2 regions of the Streptomyces sp. NBC_00273 genome follow, and region 1 is predicted to be linked to the other one. Evidence: predicted binding sites of a transcription regulator. Region 1 holds the regulator's gene; the other holds the start of a gene.

Region 1 (14,378 bases):
GCGGCGCCGTGCTGCGGGGCCAGGGCTGAGTCGCTCCCTCCCCGTACGACGGAACGGCCGGTCCCCCGGGTGGGGGACCGGCCGTTCCGGTGCTGCGGATGCCCTACGGGCGTCCTGCAAGGGTCCTACAGGGCCCTACTTGGCCTCGGCGTCGGGCTTCGCCTGGGCCTCGGGCTCGGCGTCGGGCTTCGCCTGGGCCTCGGGCTCGGCGTCCGGCTTCGCCCCGGCCTCCGGCTCTGCGTCGGGCTTCCCCCCGGCCTCGGCCTCCGCCTCGGCCACCGGCTCTGCCTCGGCTTCCGCCTCAGCATCGGCCTCGGCCTTCGCCTCGGCCGCCGCCTCCGCTTCCGCCTTCGCCTTGGCCTCCTCCGCCGCCTTGGCTTCCGCCTCGGCCGCAGCCTTCGCATTGGCTTCCGCCTCCGCCGCAGCCTTCGCGGCAGCGGCCTCCGCCTCGGCCTCGGCCTTGGCTTCCGCCTCGGCCTCGGCCGCGAGCGCCGCCAGCTCCTCCTCCGTCGGGCCCGGGGTCTTCACCGAGTCGAGCAGCAGCTGCGCCACGTCGACCACCTGGACGTGTTCCTTCGCCTGGCCGTCGTTCTTCTTGCCGTTCACCGAGTCGGTGAGCATCACGAGGCAGAAGGGGCAGGCGGTGGAGACGATGTCCGGGTTCAGGGACAGGGCCTCGTCGACGCGCTCGTTGTTGATGCGCTTGCCGATCCGCTCCTCCATCCACATCCGCGCGCCACCGGCGCCACAGCAGAAGCCCCGCTCCTTGTGGCGGTGCATCTCCTGCTGACGCAGCCCCGGCACGGCCGACATGATCTCGCGCGGCGGCGTGTAGACCTTGTTGTGCCGGCCCAGGTAGCACGGGTCGTGGTACGTGATCAGGCCGTCGACCGGCGTGACCGGCGTGAGGCGGCCCTCGTCGATCAGGTGCTGGAGCAGCTGCGTGTGGTGGATGACCTCGTACTCGCCGCCCAGCTGCGGGTACTCGTTCGCGATGGTGTTGAAGCAGTGCGGGCAGGTCGAGACGATCCGCTTCGCCGACTTCGGCTTCTTCGTCGACGGGTCCTCGTCGTCCTCGCCGAAGGCCATGTTCAGCATGGCCACGTTCTCCTGGCCCAGCTGCTGGAACAGCGGCTCGTTGCCCAGGCGGCGCGGCGAGTCACCCGTGCACTTCTCGTCGCCGCCCATGATCGCGAACTTGACGCCCGCGATGTTCAGCAGCTCCGCGAAGGCCTTCGTGGTCTTCTTGGCCCGGTCCTCCAGGGCGCCGGCGCAGCCGACCCAGTAGAGGTAGTCGAACTCGGAGAGGTCCTCCGCGTCCTTCCCGATGATCGGGACCTCGAAGTCCACCTCCTTGGTCCACTCGACGCGCTGCTTCTTCGCCAGGCCCCAGGGGTTGCCCTTCTTCTCCAGGTTCTTGAGCATCGTGCCCGCCTCCGACGGGAACGCGCTCTCGATCATCACCTGGTAGCGGCGCATGTCGACGATGTGGTCGATGTGCTCGATGTCGACCGGGCACTGCTCCACGCACGCACCGCAGGTGGTGCAGGACCACAGCACGTCCGGGTCGATGACGCCGTTCTCCTCGGCGGTGCCGATCAGCGGGCGCTCGGCCTCCGCGAGGGCGGCGGCCGGCACGCCGGCGAGCTGCTCCGCAGTGGCCTTCTCGTTGCCCTCCATGTCCTTGCCGCCACCGGCCAGCAGGTACGGGGCCTTGGCGTGCGCGTGGTCGCGCAGCGACATGATGAGCAGCTTGGGGGACAGCGGCTTGCCCGTGTTCCAGGCAGGGCACTGCGACTGGCAGCGACCGCACTCCGTACACGTGGAGAAGTCGAGGATGCCCTTCCAGGAGAACTGCTCGACCTGGGAGACGCCGAAGTTGTCGTCCTCGCCCGGGTCCTCGAAGTCGATCTCCTTGCCGCCCGAGGTCATCGGCTGCAGGGCGCCGAGCGCCGTGGCGCCGTCCGCGTTCCGCTTGAACCAGATGTTCGGGAAGCCGAGGAAGCGGTGCCAGGCGACACCCATGTTGGTGTTGAGCGAGACCACGATCATCCAGATCAGCGAGGTGCCGATCTTGATCATCGCGGTGAAGTAGATGGCGTTCTGCAGCGCGCTCGTCGAGAGCCCGTCGAAGGCCAGGACCAGCGGGTACGAGACGAAGTACGCCGGCTCGTAGCTGTCCACGTGGTGGATCGCGCCCTCGAGGCCGCGCAGGCACAGGATCGCGAGGCCGATGGTCAGGATGATGTACTCGACGAAGTACGCCTGCCAGGCCTTCGAGCCGGTGAAGCGCGACTTGCGGCCGGCCCGGGAGGGCAGGCTGAGCAGTCGGATCGCCATCAGGACGACGATGCCGAGGACCGTCATCAGGCCGATGAACTCGATGTAGAGCTCGAACGGCAGGAAGCCGCCGACGATCGGCAGTACCCAGTCGGCCTGGAAGAGCTGGCCGTAGGCCTGCGCCAGGGTCGGCGGCAGCGTCAGGAAGCCGATCGCGACGAACCAGTGCGCGAAGCCGACGATGCCCCAGCGGTTCATGCGGCTGTGGCCGAGGAACTCGCGGACGAGGGTGAGCGTTCGGGCCTTCGGGTCGTCCGTGCGGCTGCCTGCCGGCACGGGTTGGCCGAGCTTCACGAAGCGGTAGATCTGCGCCACGGCTCGTGCGAGCAGCGCGACGCCGACCACGGTCAGGACCAGCGACACGATGATCGCGGCGAGTTGCATGGAAGGGCTCCTCGGGCGGCACTTACTAAGCGGTAACTTATGAAGTCAAGGCTTGAGGTTACCCATTCCCGACGCCGCAATGTAGCTGAGCGTGCGGTGATCTGTGTCGCTCAGGCGACCCTTTGCCGGTACGCCGCGCGCGGGGTCTGCGCCAGGATCGCGAGGTCCATCCCGAGCCAGTGGTTCTCCACATAATGCCGGTCGAGCAGGGCCATCTCCTCCCAGGGGAGGTCCGAACGCGCGCTGACCTGCCACAATCCGGTCATTCCGGGGCGTACGAGGAGCCGCTCGGGGCGGTCCGTACGGGCTTCCGGGCGCGGCCCGACGAGCGACATCTCGCCGCGGATCACGTTCAGCAGTTGCGGGAGGCCGTCGAGGGCACAGCGGTCCAGGGCCGCACCGATCCGGCCGGCGCCGTCGTCGGTGCGCAGGCGCCACGTGCGGAACGGTCTGCCGCCCAGCCCCACCGCGGCCTCCCGTGCGAACGGGCGGCCGCCCAGGGTCGCGCACAGCAGGGCGGTGACGGCCGCGAGCGGCAGGCCGAGCGCTGCGAGCAGCGCCACTGCCCCGACGAGGTCGAACACCCGCTTCGCCGGTGGGGCGGCGGGGGTCCGTACCCGCGGGGCGGTGAGTGTGAGGGGCATGCCAGCACGCTGCCGCATGCCTCCGGCGGTCTTGTGGTGGCGCGCGGCTGCGGTGACCCGTTCGGCGGTCACGCCGCTGCCGGGGGCCGGCCCCGGAGCCCTGGCGGGCCGGGTCGGAGCTCCCAGGGTTGCGCGTAAGTAGGGGTTAAAGGTTGAGTCGACTCGGCTCAGCTCTGTTGACGGCGGCGCGACGATGCGGCATGGTTGAGTCTGTTCCACTCAAGTCAGCTGGAGGAATTGAAATGGCACGTGCGGTCGGCATCGACCTGGGCACCACTAACTCCGTCGTCAGCGTTCTGGAAGGCGGCGAGCCCACCGTCATCACCAACGCCGAGGGCGCCAGGACCACGCCGTCCGTCGTCGCCTTCGCCAAGAACGGCGAGGTCCTCGTCGGCGAGGTGGCCAAGCGCCAGGCGGTCACGAACGTGGACCGGACCATCCGCTCCGTCAAGCGCCACATGGGCACTGACTGGAAGATCAACCTGGATGGCAAGGACTTCAACCCGCAGCAGATGAGCGCCTTCATCCTGCAGAAGCTGAAGCGCGACGCCGAGGCGTACCTGGGCGAGAAGGTCACGGACGCGGTCATCACCGTCCCGGCCTACTTCAACGACTCCGAGCGTCAGGCGACGAAGGAGGCCGGCGAGATCGCGGGCCTGAACGTCCTGCGCATCGTCAACGAGCCGACGGCCGCCGCCCTGGCCTACGGCCTCGACAAGGACGACCAGACCATTCTCGTCTTCGACCTCGGTGGCGGCACCTTCGACGTGTCGCTCCTGGAGATCGGCGACGGCGTCGTCGAGGTCAAGGCCACCAACGGTGACAACCACCTCGGTGGCGACGACTGGGACCAGCGCGTCGTCGACTACCTGGTGAAGCAGTTCGCCAACGGTCACGGCGTGGACCTCTCCAAGGACAAGATGGCGCTCCAGCGTCTGCGCGAGGCCGCCGAGAAGGCGAAGATCGAGCTGTCCTCCTCCACGGAGACCACGATCAACCTGCCCTACATCACGGCTTCCGCCGAGGGCCCGCTGCACCTGGACGAGAAGCTCACGCGCGCCCAGTTCCAGCAGCTGACCGCGGACCTGCTCGACCGCTGCAAGACCCCGTTCCACAACGTCATCAAGGACGCCGGCATCCAGCTGTCCGAGATCGACCACGTGGTCCTGGTAGGCGGCTCCACCCGTATGCCGGCCGTCGCCGAGCTCGTCAAGGAGCTCACTGGCGGTCAGGACGCCAACAAGGGCGTCAACCCGGACGAGGTCGTCGCCATCGGCGCCACCCTCCAGGCCGGTGTGCTCAAGGGTGAGGTCAAGGACGTCCTGCTCCTCGACGTGACCCCGCTGTCCCTCGGTATCGAAACCAAGGGCGGCATCATGACCAAGCTGATCGAGCGCAACACCACGATCCCGACGAAGCGCTCCGAGATCTTCACGACGGCCGAGGACAACCAGCCGTCCGTCCAGATCCAGGTCTACCAGGGCGAGCGCGAGATCGCGGCGTACAACAAGAAGCTCGGCATGTTCGAGCTGACGGGCCTGCCCCCGGCCCCGCGCGGCGTCCCGCAGATCGAGGTCTCCTTCGACATCGACGCGAACGGCATCATGCACGTCACGGCCAAGGACCTTGGCACGGGCAAGGAGCAGAAGATGACCGTCACCGGCGGCTCCTCGCTCGGCAAGGACGAGGTCGACCGCATGCGCCAGGAGGCGGAGCAGTACGCGGACGAGGACCTGCGCCGCAAGGAGGCGGCCGAGTCCCGCAACCAGGGCGAGCAGCTCGTCTACCAGACGGAGAAGTTCGTCAAGGACAACGAGGACAAGGTCCCGGCCGACGTCAAGACCGAGGTCGAGTCCGCCGTCGCCGAGCTGAAGGAGTCGCTCAAGGGCGAGGACACGGCCGAGATCCGCACCGCGACGGAGAAGCTCGCCGCGGTCAGCCAGAAGCTCGGTCAGGCCATCTACGCCGACGCGCAGGCCGCCCAGGCCGCCGGCGGTGCCGGTGACGCGGGCCAGGCCAAGGCCGACGACGACGTCGTCGACGCCGAGATCGTCGACGACGAGAAGCCGAAGGGCGGCGCTGCCTGATGTCGGAGGAGACCCCGGGCTTCGACGAGAAGCCCGAAGTCCCCGACGCCGGTCAGAACGACGCTGAGCCGAAGGCCGCCGACTCCGCCAAGGACGAGGCGGCCCCGGCCGGGGACGCAAGCCAGGACGTGGCGCTGCTGGCGCAGCTGGACCAGGCCCGTACCGCGCTCTCCGAGCGCACCACGGACCTCCAGCGGCTCCAGGCCGAGTACCAGAACTACCGCCGCCGGGTGGAGCGGGACCGGATCACCGTCAAGGAGATCGCGGTCGCGTCCCTCCTGACGGAGCTGCTCCCGACCCTGGACGACATCGGCCGGGCGCGGGAGCATGGCGAGCTGGTCGGCGGCTTCAAGTCGGTGGCCGAATCGCTGGAGACCGTCGCCGCCAAGATGGGCCTGCAGCAGTTCGGCAAGGAGGGCGAGCCCTTCGACCCGACGATCCACGAGGCCCTGATGCACTCGTACGCGCCGGACATCACCGAGGACACCTGCGTGGCGATCCTGCAGCCGGGGTACCGGATCGGCGAGCGTACGATCCGTCCCGCACGGGTCGCGGTGGCCGAGCCCCAGCCGGGCGCGGCCCCGAAGTCCGAGTCCACGGAGGGCGAAGCGCCGGACGGCTTGGACGCGGATGCCCCCGACAAGGGCTGATGCACCACACGTAGGAGCACGGGAGGAGGGACACCGGGGATGAGCACGAAGGACTTCGTCGAGAAGGACTACTACAAGGTCCTCGGTGTCCCGAAGGACGCCACCGAGGCCGAGATCAAGAAGGCGTACCGGAAGCTCGCACGCGAGTACCACCCGGACGCCAACAAGGGCGACGCCTCCGCCGAGGAGCGCTTCAAGGAGATCTCCGAGGCGAACGACATCCTCGGCGACGCCAAGAAGCGCAAGGAGTACGACGAGGCGCGCGCCCTGTTCGGCAACGGTGGCTTCCGCCCCGGGCCGGGCGGCGGCGGCTCGTTCAACTTCGACCTCGGCGACCTCTTCGGGGGGCAGCAGCAGGGCGCCGGCCAGGCCGGCGGCTTCGGCGGCGGCCTGGGCGACGTCTTCGGCGGCCTCTTCAACCGCGGCGCCGGCCCCGGGGCGGGCACCCGCACCCAGCCGCGCCGCGGCCAGGACATCGAGTCGGAGGTCACCCTCTCCTTCACGGAGGCGGTGGACGGGGCCACGGTCCCGCTCCGGATGTCCTCCCAGGCGCCCTGCAAGGCGTGTTCGGGCACCGGCGACAAGAACGGCACCCCCAGGGTGTGCCCGACCTGTGTCGGCACCGGCCAGGTCTCGCGGGGCAGCGGCGGTGGCTTCTCGCTGACCGACCCCTGTGCGGACTGCAAGGGCCGCGGCCTGATCGCGGAGACCCCCTGCGACGTCTGCAAGGGCAGCGGGCGCGCCCGCAGCTCCCGCACCATGCAGGTCCGGATCCCGGCGGGCGTCTCCGACGGCCAGCGGATCCGGCTGCGCGGCAAGGGTGCGCCGGGCGAGCGCGGCGGTCCCGGCGGTGACCTCTACGTGGTCGTGCACGTCGGTTCCCACCCGGTGTTCGGCCGCAAGGACGACAACCTGACCGTGACCGTGCCCGTGACGTTCGCGGAGGCGGCGCTGGGGGCCGAGATCAAGGTCCCGACCCTGAACGGCCCCTCGGTGACGCTGAAGCTGCCGCCGGGCACCCCGGGCGGTCGCACCATGCGGGCCCGCGGCAAGGGCGCGGTCCGCAAGGACGGCACCCGCGGCGACCTGCTGGTCACGGTGGAGGTCGCGGTCCCGACCGAGCTGTCCGACAAGGCCCGCGAGGCCCTGGAGATGTACCGCGAGGCGACGGAGTCGCAGGACCCGCGCTCCGCGCTGTTCGAGTCCGCGAAGGGAGCATGACATGGACGGCCGCCGACGACAGTCTTCCCGTCTGGGAAGCGGTGCTTACCAACTCACCGACGAGACCCCGGTCTACGTGATCTCGGTTGCCGCCCAGCTCTCCGGTCTGCATCCGCAGACCCTCCGCCAGTACGACCGTCTCGGCCTGGTCTCCCCGGACCGTACGGCCGGCCGCGGCCGGCGCTACTCGGCCCGTGACATCGAACTGCTCCGTACGGTGCAGGCGCTGTCGCAGGACGAGGGCATCAACCTGGCGGGCATCAAGCGCATCATCGAACTGGAGAACCAGGTCGCCGCGCTCCAGCAGCGCGTGGCCGAGCTCTCGGCCGCGGTGGACGGTGCCGCGGCGGTCCTCCAGCAGCGCGAGGCCCAGGTCCACGCCTCGTACCGGCGCGACCTGGTCCCGTACAGCCCCCCGCAGCCGGGCAGCGCCCTGGTCGTCTGGCGCCCGACGCCGAAGCGCCCGATGGACTGACGGCGGTCCGCGCACACGGACACGAGAAGGCCCCGCCCGGAATCATTCGGCGGGGCCTTCTCGTTCCAGGGCGGCACCACCGGCTACGGCAACGCCACCGGACGGCTCAGAGCCCTTCCCGGTCCGGGTCGAGGTCCTCGTGGTCCGGGTGGCCCTCGCAGTCCTGTTCGGGGTCCGAGGGGCGGCCCAGGATGCCGGACCGGGCGATGAGGTAGCCGAGCTGCGCGCGGCTGCCGCTGCCGAGGGTGGTGGCGAGCTTGGCGATGTGCGCCCGGCAGGTGCGGACGTTCATGCCGAGGCGGCGCGCGATGGCCTCGTCGACGTGGCCCTCGATCAGGAGCTGGGCGATGGTCCGCTGCACGCCCGTTATCCCGCCGGGGGTGCTGCGGTACGTCACCTCCTCCTGGAGGGGCACGGCGCGGTGCCACAGCTGCTCGAAGACCTTGATGAGGTAGTCGACCAGGCCCGGGTGGCGCAGTTCCAGGGCGACCCGGCGGTCGTCGCTCACCGGGATGAAGGCCACCGTGCGGTCGAAGATGATCAGGCGTTCGATCAGCTCCTCCAGCGTGCGGATCTCCACCTTGCCCGTCGAGATCCGCTCCACATAGGCGAGCGTGCCCTGGCTGTGCCGTGCGGTGTGTTGGTACAGGGTCCGTATGCTGACCCCGCGGTCGATCAACGGCTGGTCGCGTTCCAGGGCTTGGGTGAGGGCCAGGGAAGGCCGTGCGCCGCCGGGCTGGACCGTCAACACCTCGGTGTGACATTCGGCCGTCGCGAGGTTCAGCGCGGCGTTGATCTGTTCGAAACCCTCCAGCACCGTGATGGCGTGGGTGTTGGCCGGGCTCTGTGCGCTGATGGCCAGGAAAGGCTCGAAAGTGTCGGTGAGATCTACAGCGCTGCGCCGGCGGTCCTGGATCTCGCGTTCAATCGGATGGAGCCGTTGAGCCAGAGCTACGGACGGCGGAACCGGGCGGAGCTGGTTCGCGTCATCCGGGTCGGGCTGTAGAAGAGCGAATTCAAGCAGGCAGGGGGCGTTCTGGATCTCGCCCCGGGCGATCCGGCCGGTGCTCAGTGCGGTCGCGTAGAGCCGTGTCCCCTCGGTGCACATGGACGTCACAGGGTGGGGATGTGTCGCTTTTGTCTCGTTTCGCGTCAAATCTCCACCCCCCAGGGTCCTGAACATGCAAGAACATGATGCATCGTCCCTGTGGCATTGACGTGCCTGAATGAGCCATCGTCTGTCACGCGGGGGAGAGGATTCCATCAAGTGAGGACGAAGCCGACCATGTACAAGAGAATGCTTCGCTCGGTGCTTGCCATAGTTTTCTCCGCCGTTGCGGTATTTGGGGCAGTCAGCGCCGTCGAAAGTGACGCGGGGAGCGCTAGGGACGGTCAGGGCACGAGCCTGACGAGCACCGACGACACCGGCTGGACCACGGCGCCCGCGGGTAAGTACGCGGACACCGGCTGGACCAGTGGCCAGCTGGGCGGAAACGGCGATACGGGTTGGACCGATGCGCCTGTGACGGTGTCCGCGTGACCCCCGACGATCGCGGCTTCCGCCGCGAAATGGCCTCCGCCTACCGTTCGGGTTGGCAGTTCATCGATCTCGCCACGGCCATCCCCCGCCCTGGCGACTCGGTGATGGTCACCCTGTTCGGCCAACCGATCGTCGTCGTGCGCGAGGAGGACGAGGACGTACGTGCCTACCGGTGCCTGCGTCGCCCGCGGGGCGCGCCGCAGCCCGTCCGCTGCGAGGTGCGCTACGGAATGGTCTTCGTCAATCTCGATCAGCGCGACCACCAGCTCTTCGAACCCGATATCACCACCGCCACCCCCCGCAGTGCCTGAAGCGATTCCCCCGCCGTTCCAGATCGCTCAGGCGCTACCCCCACACAACGGCGCCATCGTGGACCTGACCACGATGGCGCCGTTGTGATGTCCGCGTCCAGTGCCTGAACCGGACAAGATGAAGAATCAACGGCTTACGCGCGCCCCATGGCCCGGTCCAGGGTGATCTCCATGACGACCCGGTCGGGATTGGGCGACGGCGTGCGCCCGTAGCGCTCCGCGTAGCGCGCCACCGCGTCGGCGACCGACGCCTCGTCCGTGCGGATCACCGCGCGGCCCTCCAGCGTGGCCCAGCGGCGCCCCTCCATCTGGCAGACCGCGACCCGCGCGCCCTGCGGCTGCGCCTCCTGCGCCGCCAGGACGTTGCGCACCTTCTTGCTGTGCCGGTTGCTGATCACCCGGGCCAGGCCGGCCTCCGGGTCGTATGTCACCCCCACCGGCACCACGTGGGGCGTGCCGTCGGGGCGCGGGGTGGTCAGGGTGCAGACGTGCCGCTCCCGCCAGAAGGCGAGGTACTCGGGCGTCGGGTTGAGTACGTCATGGGACATGGCCCGAAGGGTACGGGGGAACGCTGTCCCCACCTGCCTTGAGTGGAATAGACTCAACTTTGCGTACGCTGACCCTGTCAGTGTTGTTGTGGGAGCTACCCCTCGGGGAGAGGAGAAGACGCAGTGGACGCCGAACTGACCAACAAGAGCCGGGATGCGCTGAACGCGGCCACCAGCAGGGCCGTCAAGGACGGTCATGCGGATCTGACCCCCGCGCACCTGCTGCTGGCCCTGCTCGCGGGCGAGGACAACGAGAACGTCATCGACCTGCTGGTCGCCACCGACGCCGACCAGGCCGCCGTCCGGGCCGGGGCCGAGCGGCTGCTCGCCGCCCTGCCCAGCGTCACCGGCTCCACCGTCGCGCCCCCGCAGCCCACCCGCGACCTGCTCGCCGTACTCGCCGAGGCGGACGCGGAGGCCGGCAAGCTCGGCGACGACTACCTCTCCACCGAACACCTCCTCATCGCCGTCGCCGCCAAGGGCGGCGCGGCCGGCGAGGTCCTTTCCACCCAGGGCGCGACGGCCAAGAAGCTGCTCGACGCCTTCGAGAACGCACGAGGAGGACGGCGGGTGACCACCCCCGATCCCGAGGGCCAGTACAAGGCCCTGGAGAAGTTCGGCACCGACTTCACGGCAGCCGCGCGTGAGGGCAAGCTCGACCCGGTCATCGGCCGTGACCAGGAGATCCGGCGCGTCGTCCAGGTGCTCTCGCGCCGGACGAAGAACAACCCGGTGCTCATCGGCGAGCCCGGCGTCGGCAAGACCGCCGTCGTCGAGGGCCTGGCCCAGCGCATCGTCAAGGGCGACGTCCCCGAGTCCCTGAAGAACAAGCGCCTCGTCTCCCTGGACCTCGGCGCGATGGTCGCCGGCGCCAAGTACCGCGGCGAGTTCGAGGAGCGGCTGAAGACCGTACTGGCCGAGATCAAGTCGAGCGACGGCCAGATCATCACCTTCATCGACGAGCTGCACACGGTCGTCGGCGCGGGCGCCGGCGGCGACTCCGCCATGGACGCGGGCAACATGCTCAAGCCCATGCTGGCCCGCGGCGAGCTGCGGATGGTCGGCGCGACCACGCTCGACGAGTACCGCGAGCGCATCGAGAAGGACCCGGCGCTGGAGCGGCGCTTCCAGCAGGTGCTGGTCGCCGAGCCGTCCGTCGAGGACACGATCGCGATCCTGCGCGGGCTCAAGGGCCGCTACGAGGCCCACCACAAGGTCGTCATCAACGACAGCGCGCTGGTGGCCGCCGCGACCCTCTCCGACCGGTACATCACCTCCCGGTTCCTCCCCGACAAGGCCATCGACCTCGTCGACGAGGCTGCGTCCCGGCTGCGCATGGAGATCGACTCCTCCCCGCTGGAGATCGACGAGCTCCAGCGCTCCGTGGACCGCCTGCGGATGGAGGAGCTGGCCCTGAAGAACGAGTCCGACCCGGCCTCGATCGAGCGCCTGGAGAAGATCCGCAAGGACCTCGCGGACCGGGAGGAGGAGCTGCGCGGGCTGACCGCCCGCTGGGAGAAGGAGAAGCAGTCCCTCAACCGGGTCGGTGAGCTCAAGGAGCGCCTGGACGACCTGCGCGGGCAGGCCGAGCGCGCCCAGCGCGACGGCGACTTCGACACCGCCTCCAAGCTGCTCTACGGGGAGATCCCGACCCTGGAGCGCGAGCTGGCGGAGGCCACCGAGGAGGAGGCGGAGGCCTCCAAGACCGGACACTCCAAGGACTCGATGGTCAAGGACGAGGTCGGCCCCGACGACATCGCCGACGTGGTGGGCGCCTGGACAGGCATCCCGGCCGGCCGCCTGCTGGAGGGCGAGACCCAGAAGCTGCTGCGCATGGAGGACGAGCTGGGCCGCCGGCTGATCGGCCAGGGCGAGGCCGTACGGGCCGTCTCCGACGCCGTGCGCCGCACCCGGGCCGGCATCGCCGACCCGGACCGCCCGACCGGCTCCTTCCTCTTCCTCGGCCCGACGGGCGTGGGCAAGACGGAGCTGGCCAAGGCGCTCGCGGACTTCCTCTTCGACGACGAGCGGGCCATGGTCCGCATCGACATGTCGGAGTACGGCGAGAAGCACAGCGTGGCCCGTCTCGTCGGTGCCCCGCCCGGCTACGTCGGCTACGAGGAGGGCGGCCAGCTCACCGAGGCCGTGCGCCGCCGCCCGTACAGCGTGGTGCTCCTGGACGAGGTGGAGAAGGCCCACCCCGAGGTCTTCGACGTCCTGCTCCAGGTCCTGGACGACGGCCGGCTCACGGACGGCCAGGGCCGGACCGTGGACTTCCGCAACGCCATCCTGATCCTGACCTCGAACCTGGGCAGCCAGTTCCTGGTGGATCCGCTGACCCCGCCGGAGCAGAAGAAGCAGCAGGTCCTGGACGTGGTGCGGGCCTCCTTCAAGCCGGAGTTCCTCAACCGCCTGGACGACCTGGTGGTCTTCTCCGCACTGACCCAGGACGAGCTCGCGCACATCGCGCAGCTCCAGATCGGCCGCCTGGCCCGGCGCCTGGCCGACCGCCGCCTCACCCTGGACGTCACGCCCGAGGCGCTGGCCTGGCTGGCCGAGAAGGGCAACGACCCGGCGTACGGCGCCCGGCCGCTGCGCCGCCTGATCCAGACGGCGATCGGCGACCGCCTGGCCAAGGAGATCCTCTCCGGCGAGGTCCGGGACGGCGACACCGTACGGGTCGACGTTGCGGGCGAGGACCTGCTGGTCGGCAAGGCCCTCTGAGCGGGCCGGCCGCCCGGTGTCGCCTCCGGACCGCCTCAGGACGCGTCGAAGCGGACCTTCGCGGTCGTCCCGACCTCCGGGGTGATCCGCAGTCGCAGCCCGGCCGCCCGGCCGGGCTGCGGCCCGTCGTGGGCGAGGGCGAAGCACCCCTCGCTCTCCGGGTCGTAGTTGTCCGGCCGCGGACCGGGGCAGCCGACCTGCTCCGGTGCCTTCGGGAAGGACGCGACCCACGCCTCGACGTCGGCGTGCTCCATGCGGAAGGTGCCCAGGACCGTCGTGCGGCCGTCCGCCGCCTCGGTCCGGTCGCACCTCCCGTCCCGCCAGCCGGCCGGCGGGGCCATCCGGGCGAACGCCATGACCTCCGCGCAGTCGGCCGTCCCCCGGGGGCCGCCCTCGTCGCCCGGATCACCCCCGGCCTGCCACAGGACCCCGGCGCACACGGCGACGCCGACGGCCAGCGACAGTCCCAGGACCAGCTTGAACGTACTGCGCAGGGCCATGTGCCCCCTTACCTGGTTCTTACTTGGTTCTTACTCGTTCCGCCCGGAGCGGATCGTACGTGCGGGGCTGGACACAAGGTGGGCGCGATGGGGGAGGATGCAGGTATCCGCACGAAGGGAAAACACGGTGAGCATCGACCCGGCCTCGATTCCGAACTTCGGAGGGCAGCAGCCCGATCCGCAGGCCACAGGACCGGCGGGCCCCGTCGTCCCCGACCAGGATCTGGTCAAGCAGCTGCTGGAGCAGATGGAGCTCAAGTACGTCGTCGACGACGAGGGTGACCTCGCGGCGCCGTGGGAGGAGTTCCGCACGTACTTCATGTTCCGCGGCGAGGACGAGCAGCAGGTCTTCTCGGTGCGGACCTTCTACGACCGTCCGCACAAGATCGACGAGAAGCCGCAGCTTCTCGAGTCGATCGACGACTGGAACCGCCGCACCCTGTGGCCGAAGGTCTACAGCCACACCCACGACGACGGCTCGGTCCGCCTGATCGGTGAGGCGCAGATGCTGATCGGCACCGGCGTCAACCTGGAGCACTTCGTGTCCTCCACGGTCAGCTGGGTCCGCGCGTCCATCGAGTTCGACAAGTGGCTCGTCGAGCAGCTCGGCCTGGAGCAGGAAATCGACTCCACCGACGGCGACGACGACAGCAACGGCGACGCCGACAGCTAGCCGTTACAGCGGTACGCGGGCGATCAGCAGCAGGTACAGCCCGTAGCCGTAACCGAGCCCGGCCACCACCGAGGTCACCATGACCGCGGTGCGCGGCCGGGCTTTCGCCATGACGGCGGCCAACGGCAGGAGCAGCGGGAAGGCCGGCAGCAGGAAGCGCGGCTTGGACTCGAAGAAACCGGCCCCGCCGAAGCCGATGACCAGCAGGATCGCGGTGTAGGCGAGCAGCGCCAGCGGGGTGCGGTCCAGGACCAGCAGGACTGCCAGCAGCCCGGCCACGG
Region 2 (14,378 bases), 1.1 Mb from region 1:
CGAAGGGCAGGCGGCCCTCGGGGGTGGCCCGGCCGAAGGCCACGTCCAGCAGGGCCGCGTCGCAGGCCCCGTAGTCGGCGATCAGGGCCGCCGCGCGCTCGGCGATCTCCGGGATGACGGCGGCCCGCTCCAGGTTGATGCAGACCAGGGTCGGGACCTGGTCAAGGAGGGCCAGGATCTGGGTCAGCTCGAGCTCGGGGAAGGCCAGCGAACCCGAGTGGAAGTAGGACTCGAAGACGTTCTCGCGGGGCTCGTACGGGGTCCGCAGCCGCAGCACGGCGAGATCCGCCCCGGCCGGGTCGTCGACGACCTCGCCGTATCCGGCGGCGACGGCCGCGTCCACGTTCCGCACGTACAGCTTCGGCCCGGTGGCGAGCGGGAGCAGGCCGTCCCGGTTGGTCAGGACGGTGAGGGAGCGGCGCTGGGCCGCGGCCCCCAGGGCCGTGAAGTCGGACCGGCCGACGATCTCGGCCGCCGCGTCCGGATCCACGTACGGGTCCTCGAACAGGCCGAGCGTGAACTTCTCCCGCAGCAGGCGGCGCACCGAGTCGTCGATCCGGGACTCCGCGATGCGGCCCGAGCGGACCAGCTCCACGATCACCTCGGGGCACTGCTCGCCGCCGAACTGGTCGCAGCCGGCCTCCAGGCCGCGCGCCGCCCGCTCGGCCACGCTCAGGTGCTCCAGGCCCCAGGCGCGCGCCGGGTGCACCTGCCCGAAGATCGTCGCGTCGTTGAGCAGCCCCCAGTCGGCGCAGACGATGCCCTCGAAGCCGAGCTCCTCGCGGAGCAGACCGGTGACCACGCCCTTGTTGAAGCCGAAGCCGACCTCCTCCCAGTCCGTGCCGATCGGCTGGCCGTAGTACGGCATCATCTGCGCGCACCCGGCGGCGATCGCCGCCCGGAACGGCTCCAGGTGGTGCTCGCGCATGCCGCCCGGATAGACCTGCTCCTTGCCGTGCGCGAAGTGCGGGTCCTCGCCGTCCTTCTGGGGGCCGCCGCCGGGGAAGTGCTTGACCATCGCGGACACCGACCCGGGCCCGAGGGCCGGGCCCTGCAGGCCGCGTACGTACGCCGCCACGAGCTCGCCCGTCAGTCGGGCGTCGGAGCCGAACGTGCCGGACTGGCGGGCCCAGCGGGGCTCGCTGGCCAGGTCGATCTGCGGGTGCAGGGCGACGCGGAAGCCGACGGCGAGGTACTCGCGGCGGACGGTGTCGGCGAACCGGTGGACGAGCTCGGGGTCGCCGATGGCGGCCAGGCCCAGGGCCTCCGGCCAGGCCGAGAAGGCGCCGGAGTTGAAGGACGCGCCGATGTTGTCGGTGAAGGTGTGGCGCGGGTCGGTGGAGAGGGTGACCGGGATGCCGAGGCGGGTGGCCGCGGCCATCTCCTGGACGGCGTTCTGCCACCGGGCCATCTCGCGGGGCCCGTAGGTGCCGAGCAGGTTGAAGTGGGTGAGGAAGCGGTCCTCGACCAGCTCGGGCGTGGTGAAGGGGAGCATCGAGCCGTCGGTCTCGGTGACCGGGGTGCCGTCCGCGTTCATCATCAGCATCGAGTGGAAGAGCTGACCGGCCTTCTCCTCCAGGGTCATCCGGGAGAGCAGGTCCTCCACGCGGCGGCCCACGGGCAGCGCAGCGTCTTGGTAATCGGGCGTCGCGTTCATGGCGGGGCTCCTGGAGCACGTGACCGGGCGGATCGGCACGGCCACGGTAGAGCCGAAAACCGCGCACCTGCTAGGTTTTGGAAAAGTGAGCTGGGTCACAGGGGTCGGACGGCCGGAAACGGCCGCGGCTTAGGCTGTCCGCATGGCACAGGACACGGGGCGGACGGGGCGCGCGGAGCGGACGGCCCCGAAGGGGCCGAAGGCCTCGAAGGGCTCGGCCCGGGGGACCTACGCGGTGGGCGACGCCCGGCGGCAGAAGATCCTCGACACCGCCGTCGAGCACTTCGCGCAGTGGGGCTTCAACGCCTCCTCGCTGGCCCGGATCGCCGCCGACTGCGGGATCACCCAGGGCGGACTGCTGCACCACTTCCGCGGCAAGGAGGACCTGCTGCTCTCGGTCCTGGCCCAGAGCGAGCAGCACGACGTCGAGCGGCTGTTCAGCGCGCCCGCCGAGTCGGTCGCCGCCCACTTCGCCACCGTCGTGGAGCTCGCCGCCGACAACGAGCGGCGGCCCGGCATCGTCCGGATGTTCAACACCCTGGTCGGCGAATCCGGCAACCCGGAGCACCCGGCACACGCGTACTTCACCCAGCGCTACGCCCGGGTGCTCGGCTACACCGTCGAACTGCTGGAGGCGGGCGTCGCACGCGGCGAACTGCGCCCGGACACCGACTGCGAGGCCGTCGGCCGCGAGACCCTCGCGGTCATGGACGGCCTGCAGATCCAGTGGGTGCTGGCGCCCGGGAGCGTGGACATGCCGGCCCGGCTGCGCGGATTCCTGGACCGGCTGCTGCGGGACATCTCGGCCGCGCCCCGGGTCGACCCGGCGTAGGTCGACGTCCCGTCGGGGCCGACGGGACGTCGACGACAGGACCTAGGAGGCGTCCGTGCCGCCGGTGAACGGGGGCAGCGCGTCCAGCACCTTCGTCAGGGCATCCGGCAGGGACCCCTGGTCGCTCGCCACCTCGTGGCCGTCGTGGACGAAGGCGTAGTAGTACCCGTCGTAGATCGTGGGGCCGCCGGTCGCGATCCGGGGCAGCCGGGCGAAGTCGGCCTCCCGGAGGGCGGTGCGCAGGCGCGCGAGCTCCGCCCCGGACAGCTTGCCGGTGCCCGTCGGCTTCGCCCCGGCGTCCAGCCGGGTGAAGGAGCCGTCGCCCTTGATGACGAGGGTGTGGGTCTGCCCGGCGAAGCCGCCGGTCCGGGTGACCCGGACCAGGGTCTCGCCGGGGGCGGGGACCTGGCCGGCCGTGGGGCTCGTGGTCGGGTCGGCCGGCGCGCCCGTGGTTGCGCCCGGGGTCGCGCCCGGGCTCGTACGCGCGCCCGCGCTCGGGTCCACGGACGCGCCCGCGCTCGTGCCCGGCTCCGTGGAGGGCTTCGGGGCCCGGTCGTCGCCGCCCGCGGTGCCCGAGGGCCCGCAGCCCGCCAGGACCACCGCGCTCAGCACTGCCACCGCACCTGCTCTCAACGCGTGCACACCCACCTCCGCAGGGACTCGGGTCCACCCCCGAGTATGGAGTCCGCACACCCGTTGCGACACCCGTCCCGACCGCACGCGGAGGCCGACATCAGCCGGATCGCCCCCTGGCGCCTGCTCCCGCCGCTGCTGGCCGTGCTCCTCGGCCTGTGGGGCCTGGAGCGGGGCGGCAGCATGTGGCGCGACGAGTCCGTGACCTGGCAGGTGGCCCACCGGCCGCTCGGCGGGATCGTGGAGCTGCTGGGCCGGGTCGACGCCGTCCACGGCCTGCACTACGCACTCGTGCACGGGGTGTTCCAGGTGTGGGAGGGCGGCCTGTGGGCGCTGCGGCTGCCCTCCGTCGCCGCCACCGCCCTCGCGGCCGCCGGGGCGGCCGCCGTCGCCCACCGGCTCGCGGGGGAGCGGGCCGCGCTGCTCGCGGGCTGCGCGTACGCCGTACTGCCCCCCGTACAGATGTACGCCCAGGAGGGGCGCTCGTACGCCCTGGTCGCGGCCGCCGTGGTGTGGGCGACGTACCTGATGCTGCGCGAGCGGTGGCCGGCGTACACGGTGGTGCTGCTGATCGGCTGCTGGCTGCACGAGTTCGCCGCGCTCGCCCTGCTCGCCCACGCCTTCACCGCGTGGCGCTCGCGCGGCTGGCGCCGGAGCGCCGCAGTCCTGGTGGTCCTGCTGCTGCCGCTGGCCGTGGTGAGCGCCCGGCAGGCCGAACAGCAGCTCGGCTGGCTCGGGCGGCCGAGCTGGCAGGACTGGGTGGCGTACGGGGTGGTGGGCGCCGCGGCCCTGCTGCTCGCCCGGGGCGCTCCGCCCGACCTCGTACGGGTGGCGCTTCCGCTCGTCCTGTTGCCGCCCGGGGTGCTGATGGTGATCTCCCTGTTCAACCCCTGGTACGTCGACCGGTACGTGATCTACGCGCTGGCCGGGCTCGCCCTGCTGGCCGGGGTCCGGCTCGCGCGGGCCCGTGGGTGGTGGCCGTGGGTGCTGGCGGGCGCGCTCCTGGTGCCGTTCGGCATCTGGTCGGTGTGGCTGCGCACGCCGGAGAGCCGCAAGGACGACGTGCTCGCGGTGGCCGCCGCGGTCCGGGAGCGGGCCCGGCCGGGGGACGCGGTGCTGTTCACGCCCTCGCGCAGGCGCGAATGGCTGCTGTCCTCGCCCGAGCTCTACGGAGAACTGCGCGACGTGGCCCTGGACCGCACCCCGGCGGCCTCGCACAGCCTCCAGGGCACCGAGCTGCCCCCGGACCGGATCCGTGCGGCGCTGCTGGCCTCGCCCCGGGTGATCGTGCTGCTGGACCCGGCCGGTCAGCCGCTGGACCCGTACCCGCGGGAGGCGGTCAAGCGGCAGGAGCTGGCCGCCCGCTTCGACCTGTGCTCGATGACCGGGGTGCGCGGCGCCCGGGTGGCGGTCTACGCCCGGCCGGGCGGCTGCGGCTGACCCCGGACGGGGAGCCGGTGCGGGCCGCGGCGGAGGATGGGGCGACCCGTGTCGTACAGCCGGAGGTGCCGCATGACCCAGCCCCAGGACGCCGCGTCCGAAGCACGGCCCGCAATACGGCCCGAAGAAGGGCCCGAAGAAGAGTCCGAGGCGCGGCCCGAAGTGCCCATCGGGCCCCTTCCCGGACCGCTCGTCGGGGTCGACTGGCTCGCCGGGCGGCTGGGTGCGCCCGGCCTGGTCCTCTTCGACGCCTCGGTCGGCGCCCACCGCGCCGCGCCCCACCGGATCCCGGGCGCCCGCCCCTTCGACCTCGACGGGCCCCTGTCCGACCACACCGCCCCCGCCCCGCACACCATGCCCGGGGCCCCGGAGTTCACCGAGGCGATGCGCGCCCTCGGCGTCGAGGACTCCGACACCGTCGTCGTCTACGACGGCGCCGGCGTCTACTCCAGCGCCCGCGCCTGGTGGATGCTGCGCGCCATGGGCTTCGACCGGGCCGCCGTCCTCGACGGGGGACTGCCCGCCTGGACCGCCGCCGGCCTGCCGACCTCGGCCACCGGCCCGGCGTACCAGGGCCCGCGCGGCTCCTTCACCGCCCGGCCCCGGGCCGGGCTCCTGGTCGACGGCGCCACCGTCGCGCGGGCCCTGTCCGACCCGGCCGCGGTCGTCCTCGACGCCCGCACGCGGGAACGCTTCGCCGGCACCGCCCCCGAACCCCGCCCGGGCCTGCGCGCCGGCCACATGCCGGGCGCGGTCAACCTGCCGTTCGCCGAACTCCAGGACCCGAGCGGGCTGATGCGACCGGTCGGGGAACTGCGCGCGGTCTTCCGGGCGCTGACGGGGGATCGGGACCGGCTCCACCTCAGTTGCGGCTCCGGGGTGACCGCCTGCGTACTGGCCCTCGGCGCCGACCTCGCCGGGTACGAGGAGATCGCGGTGTACGACGGCTCCTGGAGCGAGTGGGGCATGCCCGGCACGCCCGGTACGCCCTCGGAATTCCCGGTGACCACCGGCCCGTAGCGGACGGGGAACGGGGGTTAGCCCCACCAGTGGTTCGGGTACGTGCCCCATCGGCCCGGGACGCGCTCCCGACCCAGAATCGGGTCCATGACCTCTTACACCACGTCCGCCCGTACGGCCCGCACCGCGATCGCCGCCCTCGGCGCCGGCCTCCTCCTGGCCGGCTGCTCCTTCTCGGGCGGCGCCTTCGCGGACGACGCCTACAAGACGGCGACCGCCGATGCCACGGTCACCGAGGCGGTCAAGGCGGTGAAGGTGACGGGGGCCCGGTCCGGCTCGATCGACGTCACCCCCGGGACCGGCCCCGGAGTCACGGTCCACCGCACCGTCCACTACCGGGGGGACACCGTTCCGCCGACCGGCCAGAAGGTCACCGGAGGCGTCCTGACGTTCAGCAACGGCTGCTCCGGGAACTGCTACATCGACTACCGGCTGGAGGTACCGGCCACGGCCACGGTCGAGCTGGAGAGCTCCAGCGGCGCCATCGCGGTGACGGGGGTCGCGGGGGCCGAGGTGGAGGCCGACTCCGGGACGGTCACGGCCGACCGGATCGGCGGCCCCCTGAAGGTCCGAACCTCCTCGGGCGAGATCACCGCCACCGGCCTGACCGGCCCGAGCGCCGAGATCCGCTCGTCCTCGGGCAACGCCCGCCTGGACTTCACGAAGGCCCCGTCGTCGGTGCTCGTCGAGACCACCTCGGGCGAAGTCACCCTGAAGGTCCCGCAGGCCCCGTACCGGATCAAGGTCTCCACCGACTCCGGCGACCGCGACGTCACCCTCCCTGACGACGCCTCCGCCTCCTCCCGCATCTCGGTGGAGACCTCCTCGGGCGACATCCACATCTCCGCGGTCTGAGGATCGGGGACAGATGCGTTCGCCCCGGGCGAACGGGACTTGGGGAACATCGGGAGGCGCACATGCATTGAGTCGGCAGAGCTCAACTTCACTGCCGGAGGGAAGATCATGGCTTCGACGTCCGTCACACTCACCCTGCCCGTGCTGCCGCTCGACGACGAGGTCGTGCTGCCCGGAATGGTCGTACCGCTGGACCTGTCCGACGCCGAGGTGCGCGCTGCCGTGGAGGCGGCGCAGGCCGCCGCCGGGAAGAGCGGCAGCGGGAAACCCCGGGTCCTGCTCGTGCCGCGCATCGACGGGACGTACGCGGGGACCGGTGTGCTCGGCACCGTCGAGCAGGTCGGCCGGCTCTCCGGCGGGGACCCCGGCGCGCTCATCCGCGGCCTCGGCCGGGTCCGCATCGGGGCCGGGACCACCGGCCCCGGGGCCGCGCTCTGGGTCGAGGGCGAGACCGTCGACGAAACGGTGCCCGATCCGCTGCCCGGGGCGGTCACCGAGCTCGTCAAGGAGTACAAGGCGCTCGCCACCAGCTGGCTCAAGAAGCGCGGCGCCTGGCAGGTCGTGGACCGGGTCCAGCAGATCGAAGGCGTCTCCGCGCTCGCGGACAACTCGGGGTACTCGCCCTTCCTGACGGTCGAGCAGAAGGTCGAACTGCTGGAGACCGCCGACCCGGTCGTCCGCCTCAGGCTCGCCGTCAAGGCGCTCAGCGACCACCTCGCCGAGCAGGACGTGGCCGAATCCATCGCCAAGGACGTCCAGGACGGCGTCGACAAGCAGCAGCGCGAGTTCCTGCTCCGGCGGCAGCTGGAGGCCGTGCGCAAGGAACTGCGCGAGCTGAACGGCGAGAAGGACGGCGAGGAGTCCGACGACTACCGCGCCCGCGTCGAGGCCGCCGACCTCCCCGAGAAGGTCCGGGAGGCCGCGCTCAAGGAGGTCGAGAAGCTGGAGCGGGCCAGCGACCAGAGCCCGGAGGGGTCCTGGATCCGGACCTGGCTGGACACCGTGCTGGAACTGCCCTGGAACGAGCGCACCGAGGATGCGTACGACATCCGGGGGGCCAGGGCCGTGCTCGACGCCGAGCACGCGGGCCTCGGCGACGTGAAGGACCGCATCACCGAGTACCTCGCCGTCCGCAAGCGGCGCGGCGAGCGCGGCATGGGCGTCATCGGGGGCCGGCGAGGGGGCGCCGTGCTCGCGCTCGTGGGCCCGCCCGGTGTCGGAAAGACCTCGCTCGGTGAGAGCGTGGCCCACGCCATGGGCCGCAAGTTCGTCCGCGTCGCCCTCGGCGGCGTCCGCGACGAGGCCGAGATCCGCGGCCACCGCCGGACCTACGTGGGCGCCCTGCCCGGCCGGATCGTCCGGGCGATCAAGGAGGCCGGCTCGATGAACCCGGTGGTCCTCCTCGACGAGATCGACAAGGTGGGCTCCGACTTCCGCGGCGACCCGGCGGCCGCCCTGCTCGAGGTCCTCGACCCGGCACAGAACCACACCTTCCGCGACCACTACCTGGAAGTGGAACTGGACCTCAGCGACGTCGTCTTCCTGGCCACCGCCAACGTCCTGGAGGCCATCCCCGAGGCCCTGGCCGACCGGATGGAGCTCGTCCGACTCGACGGGTACACCGAGGACGAGAAGGTCGTCATCGCCCGCGACCACCTGCTGCCGCGCCAGCTGGAACGGGCCGGGCTCGGCTCCGACGAGGTGGTCCTGGAGGAGGACGCCCTGCGCAAGCTGGCCGGGGAGTACACCCGCGAGGCGGGCGTACGCACCCTGGAGCGGTCCCTCGCCCGCCTGCTGCGCAAGGTCGCCTCGCAGCACGAACTGGGGGAGCGGGAGCTGCCCCTGAGCATCGGCGCCGACGACCTGCGGGCCCTGATCGGGCGCCCGCACCACGTACCGGAGTCCGCCCAGGACCCGGCCGAGCGGCGCACCGCCGTCCCCGGCGTGGCCACCGGCCTCGCAGTGACCGGAGCGGGCGGCGACGTGCTGTTCGTGGAGGCCTCGCTGGCCGACCCGGAGACGGGCGCGGCCGGCCTGACCCTCACCGGCCAGCTCGGCGACGTCATGAAGGAATCGGCGCAGATCGCCCTGAGCTTCCTGCGCTCCCACGGCGCCGAACTGGAGCTCCCGGTCGCCGACCTGAAGGACCGGGGCGTGCACATCCACTTCCCGGCGGGCGCCGTGCCCAAGGACGGACCGAGCGCGGGCATCACCATGACCACCGCCCTCGCCTCGCTGCTCTCCGGGCGGCAGGTGCGCACGGACGTGGCCATGACCGGCGAGGTCTCGCTGACCGGGCGCGTCCTGCCCATCGGCGGGGTGAAGCAGAAGCTGCTGGCCGCGCACCGGGCCGGACTGACCACCGTCATCATCCCCAAGCGCAACGAGGCCGACCTGGACGACGTCCCGGCCGAGGTGCTGGAGAAGCTGGAGGTGCACCCGGTGACGGACGTGCGTCAGGTCCTGGAGCTCGCCCTGGCCCGGGCGGAGGCTGCGGTCATCGCAGCGGCCTGACCCGTGAACACGGCCCGGTGTCCCGCTCCGGCGGGGTACCGGGCCGTCGACACACCCGCTGCGAAATACTGGCCCCGCATCCACGTGGGTGCCACACATCATCGAAGGAGCGGGACGTGCACGGGAGCGAAGACCAGGAGTTCCTTGCCCTGGAGCGGGAGCTGTCCGTCTTCCTCCGACGGGCCCGCGCCTCCTCGGGCGAGATGGCCCGCGAGCTCCACCCCGAGCTGGAGCCCGCCGCGTACGGGCTCCTCGTACGCCTGGAGGCGGCCGGCCGGCAGCGGGCCACCGAGCTCGCCGCCTACTTCGGGGTTGGCAAGGCCACCATGAGCCGACAGCTGCGGGCCCTGGAGGTGCTCGGCCTGGTGGCCCGCGAGCCGGACCCCGCCGACGGCCGGGCCTCCCTGGTCGGCCTCACGGAGGAGGGCCGGGAGCGGTTCTTGCGGGTCCGCGGGGCGCGCCGCGAGCAGTACATGCGCAAGCTCGCCGACTGGGACCGCGGCGAGGTGGCGGAACTGGCCCGGCTGCTGAACCAGTTGAACGCGGGCGCGGAGTAGGGCGGCACGGGGACGGCGCGGGGTCGGGGCCGCGCGGGGTCGGCGTCGCGCGGGGTCGGCGTCGCTCGGGGTCGCGCCGTTCGGACCCGGGAGCGCTCAGAGCTCCGCGTAGACCGCCGACGCGTCGTCGTGCCGTTTGGACCGGGCCGCCGACGGGCGGGCCGCGTCGGACTCGAGGGCGCGCACCCGGCCGATCAGGCCCTGCGCGCCCTCCTTCCGCAGCACCGCCAAGCAGTCCGCCCAGTCGCCCTGCCCGAAGGTGTCGGTCCACCGGCTCGCCCCGTCCGTGAGCGCGGCCAGCGCCCGCACCCGCCCGCGCGGGGTGCGCCCCGTCACCGCCCGGGCCGCCACCGCCGGGTCCGCGGCCGCCGTGAAGAAGCCGCCCTCCGCGTTGCGCAGGGCGTCCGTCGCGGCCACCGAATGCAGCACCTCCCGCGGGATCCGGTCCAGTCGGTCGTCGAGCACCGCCGTCACCTCGCCATCGGGCGCCTGTAGGAGCAGGACGGAGTCCGAGAGGACGAGGTGTTCCACGTACTCCGCGTCCCAGCGGACCACGACGACCGTCGCCTGCGGGGTGCGTACGTGAGAAAGGTCACAGGTGTCACGGTGGGCGTCGGCCGTGGCGCGGACGGACTCGGCCAGAACCTGATCGAGCGGCATGTCCCGCCGCGAACCGGACAGTTCGGTCAATCGGCCGCCGAGGCGGGTCGTGAACCAGGGCACTCCGTGCACGCATCCGTCGGCGCCCCGCGGCGGGGTGACCCCGTCCAGGAGCACTACGACGCCGCCGCCCGAAGCGGGGATCGCCGCCGACACCCAGTCCTCATTGGGGCGTTCCTGGTGGCCGGGGGCCGAGGCGAGGTCGATGCGCATGCCCGCATTCTGCCGCGCGGGAGGCGGCGGGCGCGGGTAGGTCCGTACCAAATCGGTCGCGCCGGGGCGGCTCCGCACACCGGCCGCCAGGGGCGGGCCGCGACGGTCGGGACGGCGGGTCGGTCGTGTGGGCGGGCATCCTGCCAAAGCCCGTATCGATCTTTCAACCACCTGTCCACGGAGGCGCTCCGGCACAGGGTGCCCGAGTTGGTCGGCAACTCATCCGTGATGTTCACTCGTTCGGGTGGCCGGTTGGGTGATGTGCGGCTCTCTCCCCAGCACGCTGCAAAGGTCTGAGGCGGTACGAGGGAGCAGGGGGCGTTTACTTGTTGACCGGCCGTTACCTCGGCCACACGAGTAGACGATCAAGAGCACACGTACAGGATTGCGAGCACCGGTGCAGAAGAAGCGGTCTCGGAAGAACGGCACCGCCGCCGACGGCCCGGCCCCCGCAGGACGCCGCGTCCGCGTGCGCCGCAGGCTGGTCATCGGCGTGGCCGTCGCCGGCCTCACCGTCCTCGCGGCAGGCGCGCCCGCCGTCGTCTCCGCCTCGAGGGAACTGAACGACTCCCAGCACCTGGTCACCCTCGCGGAACAGACCCGGCAGACCCTCACCCTCACGCACCTCCTCGGTGACGAGCGTGACGCGGTCGTCGAGTACGCCGCCAAGGGCCGGCCCGGCGCGGCCAAGGGGCCCGTCCAGGAACGCATCGCCGGGACCGACCGGCAGCTCGCCGAGGTCCAGGCCGAGGCCGACGAGGCGACCGCCCGGGCCCTCGCCCGCGTACGGACCGTCCGTGCCGAGGCCGTCGACGGCAAGGGCAGCGCCCTCGCCGTCCACCAGGCCTACGCCGGGGTCATCGCGGAACTCCTCGCCCCGAACGACCGGCTCGCCGAGCTGACCCCGCCGCGCGCCGAGGCCGCCCTCACCACCACCCGTCCGCTGGCCCCGCTGGACCAGGCCGTGGAACAGGCCTCGGCCACCCGCGGACTGCTGCTCGCCGCCCTGGCCGTCCCCCGCGGCGACCAGCCCCCCAACGCGGCCGTGGTCGACGAACTCACCACCGCCGCCCAGCGGACGCGCGTACGCGAGCAGGCCGCCCTCGACGACTTCGCGCGGGCCGCGCGGCCCGACGTACGCCAGACCCTGGCCGCCACCGTCACCGGCCCCGAGGTCAAGACGGCCGACGACTTCCTCAAGCGGCTCACCGACCGGCCCACGCTGACGCCCGCCGACCGCAAGACCGACGGGCCCACCGTCGGCACCGCGCTGACCGCCCGCATCGACCGCATGCGCACCGTGGAGGCCACCCTCGCGAGTGAACGGGCCTCCGCCCTGGCCGCGCTGCGCGACGACGACGTGACCCGGCTCGAACTCGTGATCGCGTTCATGGGCGTGCTGTTCCTGCTCGTCGTCGGCGTCTCGACCGCCGTGGCGCGGTCGCTGACCCGGCCGCTGTCGGTCCTGCGCCGCGGCGCGGAGCGGCTGGCCACGCCGGAGGGCTCGGTGGAACCGGTGCGGTTCACCGGCCGCAACGACGAGTTCGCCGAGGTCGTGCGCCACCTGAACGCGGTGCGCGACCAGACGGTCTCCCTGCACACCCGGATCGCCGGGCTCAACGCCGACCGGCGCCGGATCATCGGCCGCAGCGAGGCGCTGGCCGCCGGCCGGGACGTGCTGGAAGAAGAGCTGACGAAGCTGCGGGCGGGGCTGGAGGAGCACCGGCGCATCATGTCGACGACCTCCGTCTCGCTGTCGCTGCGGACCCTGGGCCTGGTGGAGCGCCAGCTCGCGGTCATCGAGGAACTGGAGTCCAAGGAACAGGACCCCGACCGGCTGGCGACCCTCTTCAAGCTGGACCACCTCGCGACCGTGATGCGCCGCCACAACGAGAACCTGCTGGTCCTAGCCGGGCAGGAACACGGACACGGGCAGGGCCTGCCGGTGCCGCTGGTCGACGTGATGCGGGCCGCCGTCAGCGAGATCGAGCGCTACGAGCGCGTCGACCTCGCCGCGCTGCCCTCGTACACCCAGGTCGCGGGGCACGCCGCCGACGACATCTCGCACGTACTGGCCGAGCTGCTGGAGAACGCGACCACCTTCTCCCCGCCGGACGTCAAGGTGAAGGTGTCCTGCTGGCTGGAGGGCGCCGGCGACGTGGTGCTGTCCGTCGTGGACGAGGGCATCGGCGTCACCGAGGACCGCCTGGAGTCGCTGAACACCCGGCTGTCCACGCCCGAGGCCTACGACGAGGAACCCGAGGCGGAGCACGGGCTCGGCCTGGGTCTGTACGTGGCCGGACGGCTCGCGGCCCGGCACGGGGTCACCGCCGAGCTGCGCACCCCGCGGCACGGCGGGACCGAGGCCCTGGTGGTCATCCCGGTGGCGCTGCTGCCCACCACCCCGGTGGTCTCCCCGGTGCACGCCCTGGCCATGCCGGGCGGGCCCGCGCTGCGGCTGCCGGGAGTGATAGCGGAGGCGAACGAGAACACGCTGCCGGCGCGGCGGCGGGGGACCCATGCCGCTCCGGACCCGGACGCGGACGCGGACCCGTACGCGGATGCGGACGTCGCCACGGAGTCGGCCGCGGAAGCAGGGCACGAGGTCGAGGCCGCGGCTGCTGCCGAGAGCCTCGCCGAGGAGCCGGCCGTCCCGGTCGCCCCTGTCGCCGTCGAGCCTGTCGCCGTCGAGCCTGAGCCGGTTCCGGAACCTGAGCCGGCCCCGGAGCCCGCCGTCGCGGCGGTCCCGATCACCCTGGCCGAAGCCCTGGCGGGCCCCGCCGCCGTCGCCGTCGCCGAGACCCCGGTGCCCGCCGAGGCGGAGCCGGTCCCCGCCGACCAGGTGTTCGTGGCCGAGCCCCCGGCAGAGGACGGGCCCACCCCCGAGGAACAGCTGCTCGCGCGGGTCGTCCCCGACGTCGAGCCGGCCGCCCCCGGTGTGGCGGACCCCGCCGAGGAGATCCCGACCGCGGCGCACACCGCCGCACCCGTGGCCGACGTACGAGAAGACGAACCGGAGACGGAGCCGCACACCCACGCCCCGGCCGAGGGCAACTGGCTCCCCCGTCAGGGCAGCCACCCGGCCGACCGGGCGGAGGGCGAAGGCGCCGTCACCGACAAGGGCCTGCCCAAGCGGACCCCGCGCACCGTCCCCGCCAAGCGTGCGGCCCGTGACGACGGACCGTCCGAGCCGCCGCGCCGGGTCGACGCCGAGGAGTTGCGGCGCCGGCTCGGAGGCTTCTACCAGGGAGCCCAGGACGGACGGCGCGTCGTCGCCGCCGAACTCGCCCAGGACCAGGGGCCCGACCACGCCCCCGACCGGGCGCTCGACCAAGCCCTGGACCAGGGGCCGACGGGGCGGCAGGGCCAGAGCAAGACCGACCGGGGGGACACCGCACAGGAGGCACGCACATGACCGCGCCCAGTACGTACGGACTGAGCACTCAGGCCCGCAACCTGCAGTGGCTGCTGACCGACCTGGTCGAGGAGGTCCCCGGCGTCAACTCCGTCGCCGTCGTCTCCTCGGACGGGCTGCTGCTCCTGTCCTCCGACCCGGGAGCGGGCGCGGCCGAACCGGCCGACCGACCGCGACCCAGGGGCCCGCGCGGCGCGTCCGCCGACCTCGCCACCATCGTCTCCGGCCTCGGCAGCCTCACCACCGGCGCCGCCGCCCTCATGGAGACCGGCTCGGTCAAGCAGACCATGGTGGCGATGGAGCACGGCTCCGTCTTCGTCATGGCCATCAGCGACGGCTCACTGCTGGGCGTGCACGCCACCCCCGACTGCGACATGAGCGTCGTCGCCTACCACATGGCCCTGTTCGTCGGCCGCGCCGGCCACGTCCTGACCCCCGAAGTCCGCAGCGAGCTGCGCCAGTCGATGGAGAACACCCCGTGAGGAGTACGGCCTCCGAGCGGCTGCCCATACGCGGCGCCGACCGCCGCCCCGCCCGCGTCCGCCCGTACTCCCTCACGGGCGGCCGCACCCGCTTCACGCA

Evidence for each region. The regulator HspR, encoded in region 1, represses chaperone genes until heat shock. The targets are predictions, from matches to a motif close to TTGAGNNNNNNNNNCTCAA.
Region 2: the regulator HspR is predicted to act here: its motif matches at 6,505-6,523, upstream of lon (endopeptidase La).

What each region holds. Positions count from the first base shown of each region.
Region 1 is NZ_CP108067.1:4,913,730-4,928,107, reverse strand. Features, by position in the region: gene OG386_RS21440 (hypothetical protein) at 1-29, shown strand, start outside; gene OG386_RS21435 (heterodisulfide reductase-related iron-sulfur binding cluster) at 136-2,724, opposite strand; gene OG386_RS21430 (sugar transferase) at 2,835-3,368, opposite strand; gene dnaK (molecular chaperone DnaK) at 3,611-5,455, shown strand; gene grpE (nucleotide exchange factor GrpE) at 5,455-6,105, shown strand; gene dnaJ (molecular chaperone DnaJ) at 6,145-7,326, shown strand; gene OG386_RS21410 (heat shock protein transcriptional repressor HspR) at 7,328-7,801, shown strand; gene OG386_RS21405 (helix-turn-helix transcriptional regulator) at 7,908-8,984, opposite strand; gene OG386_RS21400 ((2Fe-2S)-binding protein) at 9,371-9,652, shown strand; gene OG386_RS21395 (pyridoxamine 5'-phosphate oxidase family protein) at 9,787-10,200, opposite strand; gene clpB (ATP-dependent chaperone ClpB) at 10,324-12,924, shown strand; gene OG386_RS21385 (hypothetical protein) at 12,960-13,424, opposite strand; gene OG386_RS21380 (YbjN domain-containing protein) at 13,552-14,097, shown strand; gene OG386_RS21375 (glycosyltransferase family 39 protein) at 14,101-14,378, opposite strand, start outside.
Region 2 is NZ_CP108067.1:3,844,921-3,859,298, reverse strand. Features, by position in the region: gene OG386_RS16260 (glycoside hydrolase family 3 protein) at 1-1,657, opposite strand, end outside; gene OG386_RS16255 (TetR/AcrR family transcriptional regulator) at 1,800-2,489, shown strand; gene OG386_RS16250 (hypothetical protein) at 2,532-3,107, opposite strand; gene OG386_RS16245 (glycosyltransferase family 39 protein) at 3,186-4,562, shown strand; gene OG386_RS16240 (sulfurtransferase) at 4,635-5,582, shown strand; gene OG386_RS16235 (DUF4097 family beta strand repeat-containing protein) at 5,670-6,437, shown strand; gene lon (endopeptidase La) at 6,546-8,951, shown strand; gene OG386_RS16225 (MarR family winged helix-turn-helix transcriptional regulator) at 9,068-9,508, shown strand; gene OG386_RS16220 (protein phosphatase 2C domain-containing protein) at 9,605-10,381, opposite strand; gene OG386_RS16215 (sensor histidine kinase) at 10,779-13,796, shown strand; gene OG386_RS16210 (roadblock/LC7 domain-containing protein) at 13,793-14,278, shown strand; gene OG386_RS16205 (DUF742 domain-containing protein) at 14,275-14,378, shown strand, end outside.